4 regions of the Rhizobium sp. BT03 genome follow, and region 1 is predicted to be linked to each of the others. Evidence: predicted binding sites of a transcription regulator. Region 1 holds the regulator's gene; each other region holds the start of a gene.
What was found. Region 1 encodes PhoB, which activates phosphate uptake and scavenging genes when phosphate is short. Its sites were predicted from a motif close to TGTCATNNANCTGTCAT; they were not measured.

Region 1 (4,588 bases):
CGGCGGCCAGCGGTACTATTTCCTTTTCGCGCTGCAATGTCAACAAAACTGCGGCCTTAGCGCATGCAGCAAGCTTGTGCAGCGGTGTTTTCGACCTTCAACAGGCAATATTGCAGAAATGACACGCCGGGGCAGCAAGTTGGGGAAAACTCCGAATTCGATTCATCCGGATTCATGCGACTCTTGTCACGGAGTCAGGCTCACACTAGGTTAAAGTTCAATTACTAGACTGCATGCGGCGGAACTAGTCACCAAAATTGATCAGGCGTTTCTTGTTTCGGAGGCTTCCGGGACAACGGTGAGGGATTCTGCCATCACCAACGCGAAAGGTGGAGACAGGGCATGAACTGGACAGACGAGCGGGTCGAGAAACTCAAGAAGCTTTGGGCCGAAGGACTGAGCGCCAGCCAGATCGCGGCACAACTTGGCGGTGTCAGCAGAAACGCTGTGATCGGCAAGGTACACAGGCTGAGCCTTCCCGGCCGCGCCAAGGCCGGCGGCACGGCCGCCACGGCGCGGACGCCGAAACGCAATACATCTGCGCCGCGCGCGCCGAACTACGCCTCCCGGATCGCCACCCGCACCGTCACCCGCCAGCAGGGCGCGACGATGCTGAAGGAAGAGATCGAGATCGAAACGGTCGAGGAAATGGAATACGTGCCGAAGGGCAACGTGGTCGTGCCGATCTCGCGCCGCCTCGGCCTGACGGAACTGACCGAACGCACCTGCAAATGGCCGGTCGGCGATCCGCTGAAGGACGACTTCCACTTCTGCGGCTGCGAGTCCCCTGATAATTCGCCCTATTGCAGCTATCACCAGAAACTCGCCTACCAGCCAATCAACGAACGCCGCCGGGCGGCAGCGCGGGCCAGCTGAGCGGGTAAGGCATTGCCGGAATACGAAAACGGGCTGAAAAGCCCGTTTTTTTGTGTGAGTGTGTTGGGTGTGGCTGCCCCTCATCCGCCTGCCGGCACCGACCGGGGGGGCGAGCCACATGTCTCGACCCGTCCTTCGGACCCCGCTTGCGGGGAAAAGGGATATGCCGCAGCGTCTCGATTCCCTCTTCTCCCCAGCGGGGAGAAGGTGCCCGTAGGGCGGATGAGGGGGCCGGCGAAGCCGGTCTTTCCCAACAACGCCCGTGCGGGTTTCGACCGTGCTTAGGGCGTTCGCCGTTGATATGATGGGATAGGTGATGACGGGAGGGGGTGCCGTGTGGGCCCCCTCATCCGCCCCTTCGGGCCACCTTCTCCCCGCTGGGGAGAAGAGGGAGCAAGCGGCAATCTCTCCGTTCCCGGCAACCTCTCGCGGGGCACGTCCCCTCACCCCCGTTTGCGAGGCTCAGGCTTCCATCGAATAGCCGGCGCCGCGGACGGTGCGGATGACGTCTTGCATGTTGGAGAAGTTCAGCGCCTTGCGCAGGCGGCCGACATGGACGTCGACGGTGCGTTCGTCGACGTAGATGTCGTGGCCCCAGACGCCGTCCAAGAGCTGCGAGCGGGAAAAGACCCGGCCGGGCGACGACATCAGGAATTCCAAGAGGCGGAATTCGGTGGGACCGAGGCGGACTTCGCGGCTCTTGCGGTGGACGCGGTGGGTTTCGCGGTCGAGTTCGATATCGCCGCATTTCAGCACGGTCGACAGTACCTCGGGGCGGGCGCGGCGCAGCATCGCCTTGACGCGGGCGACGAGTTCCGGGGTCGAGAAAGGCTTGACGACATAATCGTCGGCGCCCGTCGACAATCCGCGGACGCGCTCGCTCTCCTCGCCGCGCGCCGTCAGCATGATGATCGGCAGGCGCTCGGTTTCCGGCCGCATGCGCAGGCGCCGGCAAAGCTCGATGCCGGAGACGCCGGGCAGCATCCAGTCGAGGATGAGAAGGTCGGGCGTGCGCTCCTGAAGCCTGATTTCGGCCTCGTCGCCACGAAGGATGGTATCGACCTCGAAGCCCTCAGCTTCGAGATTGTAGCGGAGAAGCACGCTCAGGGCTTCCTCGTCTTCAACAACTGCAACTCTCGGGATCATGCGTGTCGGTCTCCTCGCGCTTGATCCTTAAACCGGGGGTGATTTAAGCAATGCATCCTGCGCAAATTCACAAAAAATGGCTGCGACCTCTTTGCGCGCCCCAGATGGGCGCGCACGCAATGGTCTGGTTTAGGCGGTTATTCGGTGACCGCGCCGACGGTGTTGGCGCTGTCGTCCTTCGGACGGTCACCTTCCGGCTGCGCGCCGGTCGCCATGTAATAGATGGTCTCGGCAATGTTGGTGGCGTGGTCGCCGATGCGCTCGATATTCTTGGCGCAGAAGAGAAGATGCGTGCAGCTGGTGATGTTGCGCGGATCTTCCATCATGTAGGTCAGGAGCTCGCGGAACAGCGAGGTGTACATCGCGTCGATCTCGTTGTCGCGCTCGCGGATCGCACTCGCCTTGTCGGCGGCGCGCGTCGTGTAGACGTCGAGCACTTCCTTGAGCTGGACGAGCGCCAGTTCGGACAGATGCTCGAGGCCGCGGGCGAGCTTGCGGGGAACGCCGGTGCTCTGCACGGCGATAACACGCTTGGCGGTGTTCTTGCCGAGGTCGCCGACGCGTTCGAGATCGGCGGCGATGCGGATCGAACCCATGATTTCGCGCAGGTCGGCGGCCATCGGCTGGCGGCGGGCGATGGTGATGATCGCCTTGTCGCCGATCTCGCGCTCGGCGTGATCGAGGATCACGTCGTCGGAGATGACCTTCTGGGCGAGCGCCGTGTCGCCGTTGACCAGGGCGCGAACGGATTCGGCGACCATCTGCTCGGCCAGGCCGCCCATTTCGGAAATCCGTCTGGACAGGAACTTCAGATCATCATCATAGGCAGAATAAATATGTGTCGATGCCATGGGGCTTTGTCCTCGAATAACGGGAAGGCTTCGGATGACCGCAATCAGCCGAAGCGACCCATGATGTAGTCCTGGGTGCGCGGATCGTCGGGATTGGTGAACATCTTGTCGGTGTCGTTCTCCTCGACGAGATTGCCGAGGTGGAACATGGCGGTGCGCTGCGAGACGCGCGCGGCCTGCTGCATGGAGTGGGTGACGATGACGATCGTGTAGTTCTCGCGCAGCTCGTGGATCAGCTCCTCGACCTTGGCGGTGGCGATCGGGTCGAGCGCCGAGCAGGGCTCGTCCATCAGGATGACTTCGGGGCTGACGGCGACGGCACGCGCAATGCAGAGGCGCTGCTGCTGACCGCCGGAGAGGCCGGTGCCGGATTCGTGCACGCGGTCCTTGACCTCGTTCCAGAGGCCGGCGCGCTGCAGGCTGGTCTCGACGATCTGGTCGAGATCGGCCTTCGACTTGGCAAGGCCATGGATGCGCGGGCCGTAGGAGACGTTTTCATAGATCGTCTTCGGGAACGGGTTCGGCTTCTGGAAGACCATGCCGACGCGGGCGCGCAGTTCGACGACGTCGATATCGGGATCATAGATGTCGTCGCCGTCCAGCGTGATCTTGCCGGCGACGCGGCAGCCGTCGATCGTGTCGTTCATGCGGTTCAGGCTCCGCAGGAAGGTCGACTTGCCGCAGCCCGACGGGCCGATCAGCGCGGTTACGGTGTTTTCGCGGATGTTCAGGTTCACATCGAAAAGCGCGCGCTTCTCGCCGTAGTAAACCGAGACATCCTGGCCGATCATCTTATACGGGACGTTGCTCATCTTCTGATCCAGCGCCTTTTCAACTGCAGCTTCCGTCAACATGTTCATGATCTGTAACTCCGTTTACCAGCGGCGCTCGAAGCGACGACGCAAGAGGATGGCGCCCATGTTCATGACGATCAGGAACAGGAGCAGGACGATGATGGCACCCGAAGTACGCTCGACGAAGGCCCGTTCGGCCTCGTTGGCCCACATATAGACCTGCACCGGCAGGGCCGTCGAGGGATCGAGCGGTGTCGTCGGCGCGTTGGCGACGAAGGCGACCATGCCGATCAGGAGCAGCGGCGCGGTTTCGCCGAGCGCATGCGCCAAGCCGATGATCGTGCCTGTGAGGATGCCGGGCATGGCGAGCGGCAGAACATGGTGGAACACCATCTGCATCTTCGAAGCGCCGAGGCCGAGCGCTGCGGCGCGGATCGACGGCGGCACGGCGCGCAGAGCCGCGCGCGTCGCGATGATGATCGTCGGCAGGGTCATCAGCGTCAGCACCAGGCCGCCGACCAGCGACGCCGAACGCGGCAGGCCGACGAAATTGATGAAGACGGAAAGGCCGAGCAGACCGTAGACGATCGACGGGACGGCGGCGAGGTTGTTGATGTTGACCTCGATCAGATCCGTCAGCCGGTTCTTCGGGGCAAACTCCTCGAGATAGATCGAGGCGGCGACACCGATCGGCAGGGAGAGCACCAGCACGATCAGCATCAGGTAGAGCGAGCCGATGAGGGCGACGCCAAGGCCTGCAGCCTCCGGACGGCTGGAATTGCCGTTGACGAAGAGGCCGGTGTTGAACTGCTTGTGCAGAGCGCCGCTCGCCTTCAGCTCGTTCATCCAGCCAACCTGCTTGTCGTTGACTTTGCGGTTCTTCTCATCGACCGAAAGGTCGATCTGGCCCTTGTTGGCGCT
Region 2 (4,588 bases), 360 kb from region 1:
GCCAGCGCCAGCGGCTGTCGATTGCGCGTGCACTGGTACGCAATGCGCCGATCCTGCTGCTCGACGAGGCGACCTCGGCGCTGGACACCGAATCCGAAGCGGCCGTGCAGAAGGCGCTCGACGAGGCGATGACCGGACGCACCGTCGTCGTCATCGCCCACCGGCTTTCGACCGTGGTGCGCGCCGACAAGATCGTCGTCATGCAGCAGGGCCGGGTCGTCGAGGAAGGCAATCACGAGACGCTTGCGAAGGTCAGCGACGGTCTTTACGCTCGCCTCAACAATCTGCAGAGGCCTTCGGCCTCCGATTCAAACTGACCTGGTGAGACTGACATGAGCGATGCTGCGATGAAACTGGTGGTGGTTGGCGCGGCAGGGCGCATGGGCCAGACACTGATCCGGCTCATCCATTCCATCGAGGGCGCCACGCTGCATGCGGCGGTCGAGCGTAGCGGTTCGCCCTTTATCGGCAAGGATGCCGGCGAGATCGCCGGCCTCGGCCCGAGCGGCGTCATCATTGGCGACGACCCGCTCCAGGCCTTCCTGCATGCCGAGGGCGTGCTCGACTTCACCTCGCCGGCCGCGACAGTGGAATTCTCGGGGCTCGCCGCGCAGGCCCGCATCGTCCATGTCATCGGCACCACAGGCTGCTCGGACGACGACAATGCCAGGATCGCGGCGGCGGCCCGCCATGCCCGCATCGTCAAATCAGGCAATATGAGCCTCGGGGTCAATCTGCTCAGCGTGCTCGCCGAACAGGCTGCACGGGCGCTCGAGCCTGAGGATTGGGACATCGAAATCCTGGAAATGCACCACAAGCACAAGGTGGATGCGCCTTCCGGCACCGCCCTTCTTCTCGGCGAGGCAGCGGCCAAGGGGCGCGGCATCGATCTCGCCGCCCAGTCGGTCCGGGTGCGCGACGGCCATACCGGGGCTCGGCAAGCCGGCACCATCGGCTTTGCGACGCTGCGCGGCGGCTCCGTCATCGGCGAGCATTCGGTGCTTTTCGCCGGCGAAGGCGAGATCGTCACCCTGTCGCACAGTGCCGCCGACCGGTCGATCTTTGCGCGCGGCGCCATCAAGGCGGCGCTCTGGGCGCGCGACAAGAAGCCGGGTCTCTATTCCATGCTCGACGTGCTCGGGCTTTCTTCCCAATAACGACATATCGGAGGCATATTCATGAGCGGTACCCTCGTCCTCGTTCGCCACGGCCAGAGTGACTGGAACCTGAAGAATCTCTTCACCGGCTGGAAGGATCCCGATCTGACAGCGCTCGGCATCGAGGAAGCCAATGCCGGCGGCAAGGCACTGGCAGAATACGGGATCAAATTCGACGTCGCCTATACCTCGGTGCTGGTGCGCGCGCAGCACACGCTGAAGCTCATCCTCGACAAGGTCGGCCAGCCCGATCTGCCGACGATCCGCGACCAGGCGCTGAACGAGCGCGACTACGGCGATCTCTCCGGCCTCAACAAGGACGATGCGCGCGCCAAATGGGGCGAGGAGCAGGTGCATATCTGGCGCCGCTCCTACGACGTGCCGCCGCCCGGCGGCGAAAGCCTGCGCGACACCGGCGCCCGCGTCTGGCCCTATTACCTGACCGAAATCCTGCCGCGCGTGCTCAGGGGCGAGAAGGTGCTGGTTGCCGCGCACGGCAATTCGCTGCGCTCGCTGGTGATGGTGCTCGACAAGCTGACCAAGGAAGGCGTGCTCGCCCTTAACCTCGCGACAGGCGTCCCGATGGTCTACACGCTGAAGGCGGATTCGACCGTCGCTTCGAAGGAAGTGCTCGGCGACATGTCCGGCGCACACTGATACCAGTGGCCTTCCCTGTTCCGGCAGGGAAGGCTGACCTCAATTCTCGATCGTGAACTGCACCCGGTCGGCCGCGAAGCGGCTGATCGAATATTGCACCGGCACGCCGTCGAGATCGGTATTCATCGCCTTGGCGATCAGAAGAATCGCACCGGGGGTGAGTTCGAGATCGGCCAGATCAGCCGTGTCGGCATGCGCCGCAGTCACCTCGGTCGTTGCGCGGACATAGTCCGGCAGGCCAAGCTCGGCGAAAGCCTTGGTGATCGATTCGTGCTTGCGATAGGCCTCGCCGATGCCGGCGAAACGCTCGGCGGGAAACCAGCTCGTCGCTTTTGACACCGGCCGCTTGTCGGCCTGACGCAATGTTTCCAGCCGGATCACCTGCTCTCCCTGCTTCAGACCCAGCCAGCGGGCGACCTCGGCGCTCGCCGCCTCCTGCACCTCATCAAGCAGCAGACTGCGCATCTCGCGCGCCTGGTCGCCGATGCCTGAAGTGAAGCGGGTGCGTCGGGTGATCGGGAAATTCAGCCGCTCCTTGCGCTCGATCAGTGTGCCGCGACCTTGCACCGCCCGGACGATGCCTTCCTGCGCCAAGGCCGCCAAGGCGCTGCGCACCGTGTGGCGGTTGACGCCGAATTGCAGCGCCAGCACGGTTTCGGGCGGCACCATTCCGGTCTCGTCATAGGCGCCGTTGCCGATCGCCTCGCGAATCCGATCGGCGATCTGGCGCCAGAGCGCCACGCCGGTCTGCCTTTGCACCTGCTTCAATCCCGCCATTCCGTCCCCATTTCCCGCGCCCGATGTCACACGCTTGTCACGACATCGATTTAAGCGTAGGTTTATCTTGTATAGTTGTCTATATCAATAGACATTTTAAGGGAAGCGGCGATGATATCAGCGGACAGGACAGACGCTGCGTCACAGACGGCATCCGGGCGCAAGCGCGCCGCCGATCTGCTGGCGCGCGCAGAACGCAGCGAACTCACGGCGGCCTGGAATGCCTTGCCGGAAAAGCCTGCGGCGCATCCGGTGCGCGGGCCGGAGACCGGACTGGTGATGGTCCGCGGCCGCATCGGCGGCGGCGGCGCGCCCTTCAATCTCGGCGAAGTGACGATGACGCGGGCCACGGTCCGGCTCGACTCCGGCTCGGTCGGTCATGCCCAGGCGCTCGGCACTGATCGTGAGAAGGCGCGGCTCGCGGCGATTTTCGACGCGCTCTGGCAGGAGGAGGCGACCAAGGATTTCGTCGAACAGGCGCTGCTTTTGCCGATCACTGAGCGGATCGCCGCTGCCGAGTGCCGCAAGGCGGAGGAGACGGCGGCCACCCGTGTCGACTTCTTCACCATGGTCAGGGGAGACAACTGATGAGCCTGAAGACGGAAGCCCTGACCGGCGGCTTTGCCGAGCCGGTCTTCCATGCCCAGAGCGTCTTCAAGATGCTGATGGACGGCATGGCCCGACCCGGCACAATCCAGACCGTTCAGCCCGATGTCGCGCCGCCTGTGCCGCTCGGCATTGCCGCCGGCGCGATCGCTCTCACACTTTGTGACCACGACACGCCGGTCTGGCTGCCCCAAGGGCTGGCGAAATCCGCCGTGTCGGAGTGGCTCGGCTTCCACACCGGCGCACCGCTGACGACGGAGAAGGCCGAGGCGCGCTTCGCTTTCACCGAGGCCGGCACCGCGCTTTGCCCCTTCAGCCTCTTCGCCTCGGGCACGCAGGAATATCCCGACCGCTCGACGACGCTCATTATTCAGCTCCCCGAACTCGAGGGTGGGCGCAGGCTGGCGCTGATGGGTCCCGGCATCCAGAGTGTGACGGAGGTCGCGCCTGTCGGCCTGCCGGAGACCTTCCTGCGGCTCTGGACCGAGAACCGCGCGCTCTTTCCACGCGGAATCGACATCGTGCTGACATCGGCGACACGCTTCCTCTGCCTGCCGCGCACCACCAAGATCACCGCAACGGAGATTTGAGCTCATGTATGTTGCCGTCAAGGGTGGCGAGGCCGCCATCGCCAATGCCCATCGCCTGCTGGCCGACCGCCGCCGCGGCGACCGTTCGCTGCCTGCAATCGGCATCGACCAGATCGTCGCGCAGCTGGCGCTCGCCGTCGACCGGGTCATGGCCGAAGCCTCGCTTTTCGACCGCACCCTCGCCGCCCTTGCCGTGCGCCAGTCGCGCGGCGACATGATCGAGGCGATCTTCCTGCTGCGCGCCTACCGCACGACGCTGCCGCGCTTCGGTTATTCCAGGCCGCTCGACACGGCTGATATGACGATCGAACGCCGGATTTCGGCGACCTACAAGGATCTGCCGGGCGGCCAGCTTCTCGGGCCCACTTTCGATTATACCCACCGCCTGCTCGATCCCTCGCTGCTTGAGGACGAAACGGTCGAGGCGCCTGCCCAGCGCGCCGCCGAAACCGGCCGCGTCATGCGGGTCTCCGAGATCCTCGACGAGGAAGGCCTGATCGAGGCCGACGGCGACATGCCCGAAGATCACGAGATCGGCGACCTGACCCGCGAGCCGATGGAATTCCCGATGACCCGCGACCTGCGCCTGCAGGCACTGGCCCGCGGCGACGAAGGTTTCCTGCTGGCGCTCGGTTATTCCACCCAGCGCGGCTATGGCCGCAATCACCCCTTCACCGGGGAAATTCGCATCGGCGAGGTCGAGGTGGAATTCGACGTGCCGGAACTCGGCTTCGCCGTCTCGCTCGGCGTGATCCAGGTCACCGAATGCCAGATGGTCAACCAGTTCAAGGGCTCCGCCAA
Region 3 (4,588 bases), on a different replicon from region 1:
TCCTCGCGCAGGAAGGATTGCCAGAAGGCCGTTGCCGCAGGCCAGAGGAAGAATACCACGGTCACGAAAATCTGGGGGGCAATGAGCAGGTAAGGCAAAAGCTTGTTGGGAAATACGGTCCGTTTGGTTTGCATGAGCCCTCACACTGACGGATGGGAAACGGGGACCGGTCTTTCACCAGCCCCCGTCGCGGTGCCCATTAGTTGGCGGACTCGAAATCGCGAAGCTGTTCGTTGCCGCGTGCGACGACGGAATCGACCGCTTCCTTCGCCGTCTTCTTTCCACCCAGCAAAGCGGCAAACTCATCGTCGATGATGCCACGCACCTGCACGTAATTGCCGAAACGGATGCCCTTGGAATTGTCGGTGGGAGTCACCCGCGTCAGCTGTTTGATGCCGATGTCGGCGCCGGGGTTTTTCTCATAATAGCCCTGGTCCTGGCCGAGCTTATAGGCAGCTTCGGTGATCGGCAGGTAGCCGGAGAACTGATGCCAGTCGGCCTGAACTTCCGGCTTCTGCAGGTAGGTGAAGAACTTCGCGACACCCTTATATTCCGCTTCCGGACGGCCCTTCAGCGTCCAGAGGGTGGCGCCGCCGATGATCGAATTGAGCGGCTGCTTGATGACGTCATCGTAGAAAGGAAGCGGTGCAAAACCGACTTTGAAGCTTTTCGCGTTGTTGATGACGCCGGCCCGGCCGGCCGACGAGTTCATATACATCGCGCATTCCTGCGAATAGAACATCGGAGGTGCGTTGTCGCCGCCGACAGGCCCGCCGAATTTGAACAGACCTTCGTCCTGCCACTTCTTCAAATTGTCCCAGTGGCGGATCGTCAAATCGTTGTTGAAGGTGAATTCGGCGTCCAGGCCACCGAAGCCGTTGGCCTTGGTGGAGTACGGCTTGTCGTGCAGGGCATTAAGATTTTCGGTCTGGATCCAGGAGATCCAGGCGCTGGTGAAGCCGCATTTGGCCGCACCCGATTTCATGATGGTCCGCGAGAAGGATTCTACCTCCGCCCATGTTTTCGGCGGCGTTTCCGGATCGAGCCCGGCCTTCTTGAAGACGTCCTTGTTGTAATACATGATCGGCGTCGAGGAATTGAAGGGCAGCGACAAGACATTGCCGCTGGTGTCCGAGTAATAGCCGACGACCGGGGCAATGAATTTGCTCTGGTCCCAGGCCTCGCCTTCGTCTTTCATCAGCTGGTAAACCGGATAGACCGCACCCTGTGCGGCCATCATCGTGCCGGTGCCGACTTCATAGACCTGGACGATTGCCGGCTGCTGCTTGGCACGAAACGCAGCGATCGCGCCGGTCAGCGTCTCGTCATAGGTGCCCTTATAGACCGGCACGATCTCATAATCGGACTGAGATGCGTTGAAGCCTTTGGCGATCTGTTCAAGCTTCGCGCCATTCTCGCCGCCCATCGCATGCCACCACTGGATCTTCGTGGCGGCCATGGCCGGGACGGATAAGGACAGGCTGGTCAATCCTGCGGACAGGAAAAAAGCGATCTTGTTCATCTTCACTCCCATTGCTCTCGGTCCGCAGCCTCCCGCTCCAGACGTGTGGCAATGGTAACAGTCATAGTTCACTTTGCAATAATGAAATGTTCAAATGAACATTTGCCGAAAGTGCCCTGACAGCGCGATCGACGGATTGCGATTTCTGTCAATGACTTCCCTTCTGCGGTCTCGCGGCTTTCCATGGCAGCCGCCGTGCTTTATGACGATTTTGTGACAGTCCATGGAGTGCCGATGTTAAGCTGGTTTCGAAAACTCATGCCGCGGGAAGATCGCTTCTTCGATCTCTTCGCTCAACACTCAAAAACCGTCGTCGGTGCGGCCGAAGCGCTCAACGAACTCTTGGGCGGCACGGACATCGAAGGCCATTGCGCCCGGATCGTTCAATTGGAGGATGAAGCGGACGAGATTACCCGCCAAGTGCTGCTTGCCGTGCGCCGCAGTTTTGTCACGCCCTTCGATCGCGGCGATATCAAGGATCTCATCCAGTCGATGGATGATGCGATCGACATGATGCAGAAAACGGTGAAGACCATCCGGCTGTTCGAGCAGAAAAGCTTCGACCCTGTGATGCAGGAAATGGGAAAGACGATCGTCCAGGCGGCACATCTGATCGCCGAAGCCCTTCCCCTTCTCGACCGGATCAGCGCCAACGCCCCGCGTCTGGCCGCGCTGGCCGAAGAAGTAACGCGCGTCGAGGGCCGGTCCGACGAGTTGCATGAGCAGGGCCTGAAGGATCTCTTCCGCCGCCACGGCGCGTCAAATGCGATGGCTTATCTTATCGGCAGCGAGATTTATGGCGAGCTTGAGAAGGTCGTCGACCGTTTCGAGGATGTCGCCAATGAAATCAGTGGCATCGTCATCGAGAACGTTTGATGGAAGCCACCCTCGCCCTGCCCCTCCTTGCCGCTCTCGTGGCTGTTGCCCTCTTCTTTGATTTCTTGAACGGCCTGCACGATGCCGCCAATTCGATCGCCACGATTGTGTCGACGCGGGTGCTGCGTCCGCAATATGCGGTGTTCTGGGCGGCTTTTTTCAACTTTATCGCCTTCTTGTTCTTTGGTCTGCACGTCGCAGAAACGCTCGGGACCGGCATTATCGATCCGGCCATCGTCACCCCGCAAGTCATCTTCGCGGCACTGGTGGGCGCGATCGTCTGGAACATCATCACCTGGGTCTTCGGTATCCCTTCGAGTTCATCGCATGCACTGGTCGGCGGGTTGGTAGGCGCTGGCCTGATGAAGACAGGTTTCAGTTCGATCGTCTGGAGCGGCCTGTTGAAAACGGCCGGCGCCATCGTGATGTCGCCGGCGATCGGGTTTCTCCTTGCGCTGTTGCTCATCCTGATCGTGTCGTGGATCTTCGTGCGACAGACGCCTTTCGCTGTCGATCGGACATTCCGGATTTTCCAGTTTGTCTCCGCCTCGCTCTATTCCCTCGGCCATGGCGGCAACGACGCTCAGAAGACGATGGGCATCATTGCCGTGCTGCTCTATTCGCAGGGCTACCTGACCGGCGGCTTCCATGTGCCGCTCTGGGTGGTTCTCTCATGCCAGGGCGCAATGGCGCTCGGCACACTTTGCGGCGGATGGCGGATCGTCCACACCATGGGATCGAAGATCACCCGCCTCAACCCAATGCAGGGTTTCTGTGCCGAAACCGGCGGAGCATTGACGCTGTTCGGCGCAACCTGGCTGGGCATCCCGGTCTCGACGACGCACACGATCACCGGCGCCATCATCGGCGTGGGTGCCGCCCGACGGCTGTCAGCCGTTCGCTGGGGCCTGGCCGGCAACATCGTTATCGCCTGGGTTGTCACACTCCCGGCCGCCGCGACCATTTCAGCGCTCTGCTACTGGCTTTCGGACTTCTTCTAGAGCATGATGCCGTGAGCGGTTTTCTCATGACATCATGCTCTAACTCCTTAATTTAGAACAGGATTCATCTTCGTCACCGGTGCGTCCCAGCTCCGCAGCGCATCGCAGACATCGGCTCTGCCCGGCGCGCCGATACGGCCGCCGAAGACCTGGCATTTGAGCGCCGCCGCCATGGACGAGAAGCGCATCGTCTCAGCGATCGGCATGCCTTCTGCGATCGCAAGAGCGAAAGCGCCATGGAAGACATCGCCGGCCGCGAGCGTATCGACGGCCCTCACCTTCGGAGCGGCAAGATGGAAGATTTCGCTGCTTCGGTCGTCGCACCAGAAGGAGCCGTTTTCTCCAGATGTAACGCTGATGAAGGCATGCTCGAACTGTCGCTTCAAGAGACCGACGGCCTTCGCCGGCTCGGCAGTTCCGGCAAGGCGCTCAGCGGCCGGCTGCGAGAACACGATGTGGCTGGCCGCCGGTGCCAGCATCTCGATCACGCCGTCGCCGGCAACGTCGCCATCGAGAATAGCCGGTTTGCCCGCCTTTCCGGCGGCGAGCAGCGTTCGCAATGCCAGCTTCGGCCAGCGGACGTCGACCAGAACCGCATCGAAAGCAGACACGTCCTGTTCTGTCACCGGTTTGACCGTCGCGTGCAGGGCTGCATCGTAGAAGGGCACGATCAACCGCTCGCCCTGATCATCGATGAGGATCGTCGAGACGGCCGAGCGGGCGCCTGCCACACGGACCATGCCGCTCGTATCGATGCCGCTGCTGCCGAGGTCGGCAATGATGCGTTCGCCGGTGGCATCATCACCGACCGCACCCCAGAGGCTGGCATTGCCGCCCAGCTGGGCGACCGCAAAGGCCGCGCTCGACGCCATGCCTTCGGCGACCTGCAGCATATCGTAGGGGAGAATTTTGCCCTGGCCGGCCGGCAGCGCGCGCACGCGAAACAGCGTGTCCAGGACCGCAGCGCCGACGCACAAAACGCTGCGCGCCGGGCTAGAGCATGATACCGGAAAGTGTGAAGACATCGTCAAAACCGTCGTCTCACCTGCTCACTTGACGGCCCCGGCCGTCAGCCCCGCCACGATCTGCCGCTGCGCAAACACCGTCAATATCAGCACGGGCAAGGTGACGATCAGCGCCGCAGCAGCAAGCGGCCCCCAACTGACCTGTTCGAAGGAGAGCATGTTGT
Region 4 (4,588 bases), 1.8 Mb from region 1:
TGCCGATCCGTGTTTCGAAAGCTTCCAGAATATCCTCCTTGCCGAGTCCTTTGACGGCGATGATGAAGGGAAAGCCATATTTTTCGACATAGGCCGAATTGAGTTCGGTAAAGCGGGCGTGCTCGGCAGGGCTCAGGCGGTCGAGACCGGCGCCGGCCTGCTCCCTGCGGCTGTCTTCGGTAAGTTCGCCGGATATGGCGAGGCGCCCGGCAAGGTCGGGATGGGCGCGGAGCACACCGAGACGTTCCTCCGGGCTTGCCGCGCGGAAGACCGCGGTAAGCGCCGCATGCACGCCTGATGCCGTCAGCGGCTCGGTCACGCTGCCGGCGTCATAGGCACGCTCGGCGATGAAAGGCGAATGTTCGAAGACGCCGCCGAAGCGGGAAACGAAATCCTCGCGCGATAGCATCAGAGCGCGTCCGGCAGATGGTGCTTGTGCCAATGCTCGGCGATCTCGATGCGGCGCGGGATCCAGACCTTGTCGTGCTTCAGCACATATTCGATGAAGCGCTTCAGCGCCGCCGCCCTGCCCGGGCGCCCGACGAGACGGCAATGCAGGCCGACCGACATCATCTTGGGGCTGCCCGCCTTGCCTTCCTCATAGAGCGTATCGAAGGCATCCTTGAGATAGGTGAAGAACTGGTCGCCGGTGTTGAAGCCCTGCGGCGTCGCAAAACGCATGTCGTTGGTTTCGAGCGTGTAGGGAATGATCAGGAAAGGTTTCCCGTCGACGCCCTTCACCCAGAAAGGCAGGTCGTCGGCATAGGAATCGGAGGAATAGAGGAAGCCGCCCTCCTCCTGCACCAGCCGCAGCGTATTGTCGGAAGGCTTGCCCTGATACATGCCGTAGGGCCGCTCGCCGGTGAGTTCTGTGTGTAGGCGCACGGCTTCAAGGATATGCTTGCGCTCCAAGTCTTCCGGAAAATCCTTATATTCCAGCCAGCGGTAACCGTGGCTGGCGATCTCCCAGCCGGCTTCCTTCATCGCCGCCACGGCCTCGGGGTTGCGCGCCATCGCCAGCGTCACGCCGTAGACGGTCGCCTGCACCTTGAGATCGGTGAACATCCGCCAGAGCCGCCAGAAACCGGCGCGCGACCCATATTCATAGATCGATTCCATGTTGAGATTGCGCTGCCCCGGCCAGGCGGCCGCGCCGACGATCTCCGACAGCAGATTTTCCGATGCCGGATCGCCATCGAGGATCGAGCTTTCGCCTCCCTCCTCGTAATTGATGACGAACTGCACGGCGACGCGTGCCTCTTCAGGCCATTTCGGATCGGGCGTCTGACGCCCGTAGCCGACGAGATTGCGCGGATAAGTCTCGGATACCATCAAATCACCTTCTGAAAAGACGGAGAACGGTAGCATCCGCAGCCGGAATGTCGAGACGGAAACTGCGCAGCGGAATTTTGTCCTTCCCGCACAAGCATTTAGCTCATCGCCTGTCAGGCGATCTTGCGGGCGCTGACCTTGCCCATCGGATGCAGCGAATGAACCCGGAAAGGCCCGCCGGTGCCCTCCTCGATCATCAGCGCCACGTTGGAAACCAGGACCGGTTCGCTGAGCACAGCCTCGAAAACCGTCCGCAGCGCCGGCTCGATGCGCGGCATGTCGATCGCGTTGACGGGACCCGTCACCGGCATATGGAAGCGGAACTCCTCCATCACATAAGGATTGCCCCAGCGATGCAGGTTTGAGAACTGCGCGGCCGACAGCCCGTCCGGATCGCTGCGCTCGATCTCGGCTTCGCTGAGCGGCGCGCGGAAACGATCGAATTCCTGCACGATCGCCGAAGCGAGATATTGGATCTGCTCGCAGGGAACGCTCGGCAGCAGGCTGTAGAAATTGCCGAGCCGGGCGACTTCGAGGCGCGGAATCTGGAAGGGAAGAACAGTTCCGGAAAAACACATGAGATCGCGCAGGAGTTGCGATTCGGACAGCTCCGGACACAGGTGGAACGGCGCCTTCAGAACGCCGTGAAAACCATAGCGCCGCGGCACGGCGGTATGGAAGGCGATCTCGTGAATGCCAAGGCCGCGGACGGCCGGAGGTTCCAGCATATCGCCTGAGAACACGTTTCGGCCAAGCCAATGGGCGGCCATGAGCGATAGCGGGTCGCTTGCCGGGGGCGTGAAGCAAATGGCATAGCGCATGCGATTTCCTCCATCAGGAAAAGGAGCGCCGGTAATCTCAGGCGCTGTCGATGCGCAAGCAGATAGGTGATTTGCATGACAGAATAACGAAACGAGGCGGCGCAGAATTCACGTTTAACGTGAAGCCGCTGCGATATGGCTTGAAATTGCGAAGCTTTCCGGCAGCAGAAATCCGCAGTCTCTATCGCCCGCGATACAGATTGCCGCTTCCGCCAGCCGGTGGGCGAGGCCGAAGCTGACCTTGAAACCGCCGGTCAGCGCGATCAGGCGTGGGTGATCGGGATGGCGGCCGATCATCGGGTCGCGGTCGATCGCCTTCGGGCGAAGCGCGGCCCAGCGTTCGACGACGGCGGCGTCGCGAAGCGCCGGCACGATCTCCCGCGCCGCGGCGATCAGCGCGTCGAGCTGGGTATCCGTCGAAGTCGGATCGTCGAAACGGTTCTCGCTGGTGCTGCCGATCGCCGCATAACCGCCCTCATGCGCCACCACATAGAGCCCGTCGAGAAAGATCGTCGGCAGCGCCGGGTCGATATCGGCTTTCAACAGCGCCGCCTGCCCCTTGACCGGCTGGCCAAGTGGCTGTTTCAACCCCGGCGTCAGGCCCTGCAGCAACGGAAAGGACTGATGGCCGGCGGCCAGGATGCAGTGACGGAAAGCGATGCTTTCGCCGCCTATCTCAGCCATGCCGCGATCCGGCTCGAGATTGGCAACCGTTGCGTGCTCCAGAATGCGCATATGTTTTGACCGCCGCAGCAGGGCGACGAGGGCCGCGATCAGCGAACGGGGCGCCACGCGGGCGGCGAGCGTGTCGTGCACGAAGCCGCTCTCGCCGGCCGAGGCCTCGATCCAGCCGCCGACCGGCGGAGCGTCGAGCACATGCCAGTGGAAACGGCGCGCGCCGGCCTGCCAATGGCGTTCGGCGTCCTCGCAGTGGCGGCGTGCGATTATCTCGAGATGCGGCTTCGGCAGCGGGATCAGCCGTCCCGACCTGTTATAGCCGGCCGAAAGCCCGGTCGCCGCTTCGAGCGTGGCGATCTCGTCTTCGAGGGAGACCAGCGCATCGAATTGGAACTGCTTCTTCTCAGACCACCGATCCGGCATATGCGGCATCAGCGCGCCGAGCAGGCCGCCGCTTGCGCCTCCGCCCAATCTGCCGGCGTCGGCAATGATAGTATCGATACCGCGGCGCTCGGCATGGACGGCTGCCCAGAGACCCATGATGCCGCCGCCGACGATCAGCAATTCGCAGGATGATTGACCTGAGACCGGCCGAGGATTATCGGCTTTTTCCATGACAGACGTGAACCCCGATCAGATTGGCGCGGGCGCGCCGCAGCCGCTCGAATGGCGCGACGGCGATATGCCTTATTCCACCGCCTTTGGCGATCATTTTTATTGCCAAACCGACGGCCGGCTGGAATGCGGCCACGTCTTTCTCGCCGGCAACGGCCTGCCGGAGCGCTGGAACGGGCCGCAGGAATTCGTCATCGGCGAACTCGGCTTCGGCACCGGCCTGAACTTCGCCGAGACCTGGCGGCAATGGAAACTGCACCGCAAGCGCGGCCAGCATCTGCATTTCATCTCCTTCGAACTCCATCCGATGCGGGGCGAAGAGATCGGCCGGGCGCTCTCGCACTGGCCGGAGATCGATGCCGAACGCCAGGCGCTGACGGCGTCCTGGCCGGAAACGCCTGCCGATACGGTCTCGCTCGACCTCGACGAGCAGACGAGGCTCAGCGTCGTCTGCGGCGCAGCACTCGAAGGCGTCGCGGCCGCAAAGCCCGGCTTCGACGCCTGGTATCTCGACGGCTTCGCCCCGTCGCGCAACGGCGACATGTGGTCGGAGGAACTGATGCGGCTGGTCTGTGAGAAAGCGGCACCCGGCAGCACCTTCGCCACCTATGCGGCCGCCGGTTTCGTGCGCCGAAATCTCATCGCCGCAGGTTTTTCCGTCGAGCGCCGCCAAGGCTTCGCCGGCAAACGCGAAATGCTTTGTGGCATCAAGGCATCCGGCAAATAAGCAGATCAGTAGCTGGTACGCCCCGGCTGCTCCTCATCCTTGCCGAGCCATTGCCGGATCTTCTCTTCCAGCAGTTCGGGGCTGATCGGCTTCGACATATAGTCGTCCATGCCGGCGTCGAGGCAGAGTTCGCGGTCGCTTTCGAGCGCATGGGCAGTGACGCCGATGATCGGCACCCGGTGGCCCTGTCCCTTTTCCCGTTCGCGGATCGTCTGGGTCGCCTGATGGCCGTTCATGACCGGCATCGACACGTCCATCATGATGATCCGCGGCGTATGCCGCTCCCAGGCGGCGACCGCTTCCTCGCCATTGTCGACGACGAGGAAGGAAAGGCCGGTTCCCTGCAGGATCTGCGTGAAGACGATCTGGTTGACTTCGTTGTCCTCGGCGACGAGCACGTCGACGAATTCGGCGG

Region 2: a site for PhoB is predicted at 2,616-2,632, ahead of phnF (phosphonate metabolism transcriptional regulator PhnF). Genes of this name have one in related genera too.
Region 3: a site for PhoB is predicted at 1,725-1,741, ahead of ugpB (sn-glycerol-3-phosphate ABC transporter substrate-binding protein UgpB). Genes of this name have one in related genera too.
Region 4: a site for PhoB is predicted at 2,229-2,245, ahead of QMO80_RS18700 (DUF1045 domain-containing protein). Genes of this name have one in related genera too.

What each region holds. Positions count from the first base shown of each region.
Region 1 covers NZ_CP125640.1:2,080,761-2,085,348, forward strand. Annotated here, with positions in the region: gene QMO80_RS10245 (GcrA family cell cycle regulator) at 343-876, shown strand; gene phoB (phosphate regulon transcriptional regulator PhoB) at 1,339-2,022, opposite strand; gene phoU (phosphate signaling complex protein PhoU) at 2,160-2,873, opposite strand; gene pstB (phosphate ABC transporter ATP-binding protein PstB) at 2,918-3,733, opposite strand; gene pstA (phosphate ABC transporter permease PstA) at 3,749-4,588, opposite strand, start outside.
Region 2 covers NZ_CP125640.1:2,440,195-2,444,782, forward strand. Annotated here, with positions in the region: gene QMO80_RS12085 (ABC transporter ATP-binding protein) at 1-317, shown strand, start outside; gene dapB (4-hydroxy-tetrahydrodipicolinate reductase) at 333-1,157, shown strand; gene QMO80_RS12095 (2,3-bisphosphoglycerate-dependent phosphoglycerate mutase) at 1,179-1,814, shown strand; gene phnF (phosphonate metabolism transcriptional regulator PhnF) at 1,854-2,591, opposite strand; gene phnG (phosphonate C-P lyase system protein PhnG) at 2,703-3,179, shown strand; gene phnH (phosphonate C-P lyase system protein PhnH) at 3,179-3,787, shown strand; gene QMO80_RS12115 (carbon-phosphorus lyase complex subunit PhnI) at 3,792-4,588, shown strand, end outside.
Region 3 covers NZ_CP125641.1:335,758-340,345, reverse strand. Annotated here, with positions in the region: gene ugpA (sn-glycerol-3-phosphate ABC transporter permease UgpA) at 1-134, opposite strand, end outside; gene ugpB (sn-glycerol-3-phosphate ABC transporter substrate-binding protein UgpB) at 200-1,522, opposite strand; gene QMO80_RS23375 (DUF47 family protein) at 1,757-2,398, shown strand; gene QMO80_RS23370 (inorganic phosphate transporter) at 2,398-3,399, shown strand; gene QMO80_RS23365 (sugar kinase) at 3,447-4,424, opposite strand; gene QMO80_RS23360 (carbohydrate ABC transporter permease) at 4,449-4,588, opposite strand, start outside.
Region 4 covers NZ_CP125640.1:3,851,835-3,856,422, reverse strand. Annotated here, with positions in the region: gene uraD (2-oxo-4-hydroxy-4-carboxy-5-ureidoimidazoline decarboxylase) at 1-409, opposite strand, end outside; gene puuE (allantoinase PuuE) at 409-1,332, opposite strand; gene QMO80_RS18700 (DUF1045 domain-containing protein) at 1,446-2,153, opposite strand; gene QMO80_RS18695 (FAD-binding oxidoreductase) at 2,268-3,446, opposite strand; gene mnmD (tRNA (5-methylaminomethyl-2-thiouridine)(34)-methyltransferase MnmD) at 3,445-4,173, shown strand; gene QMO80_RS18685 (response regulator) at 4,179-4,588, opposite strand, start outside.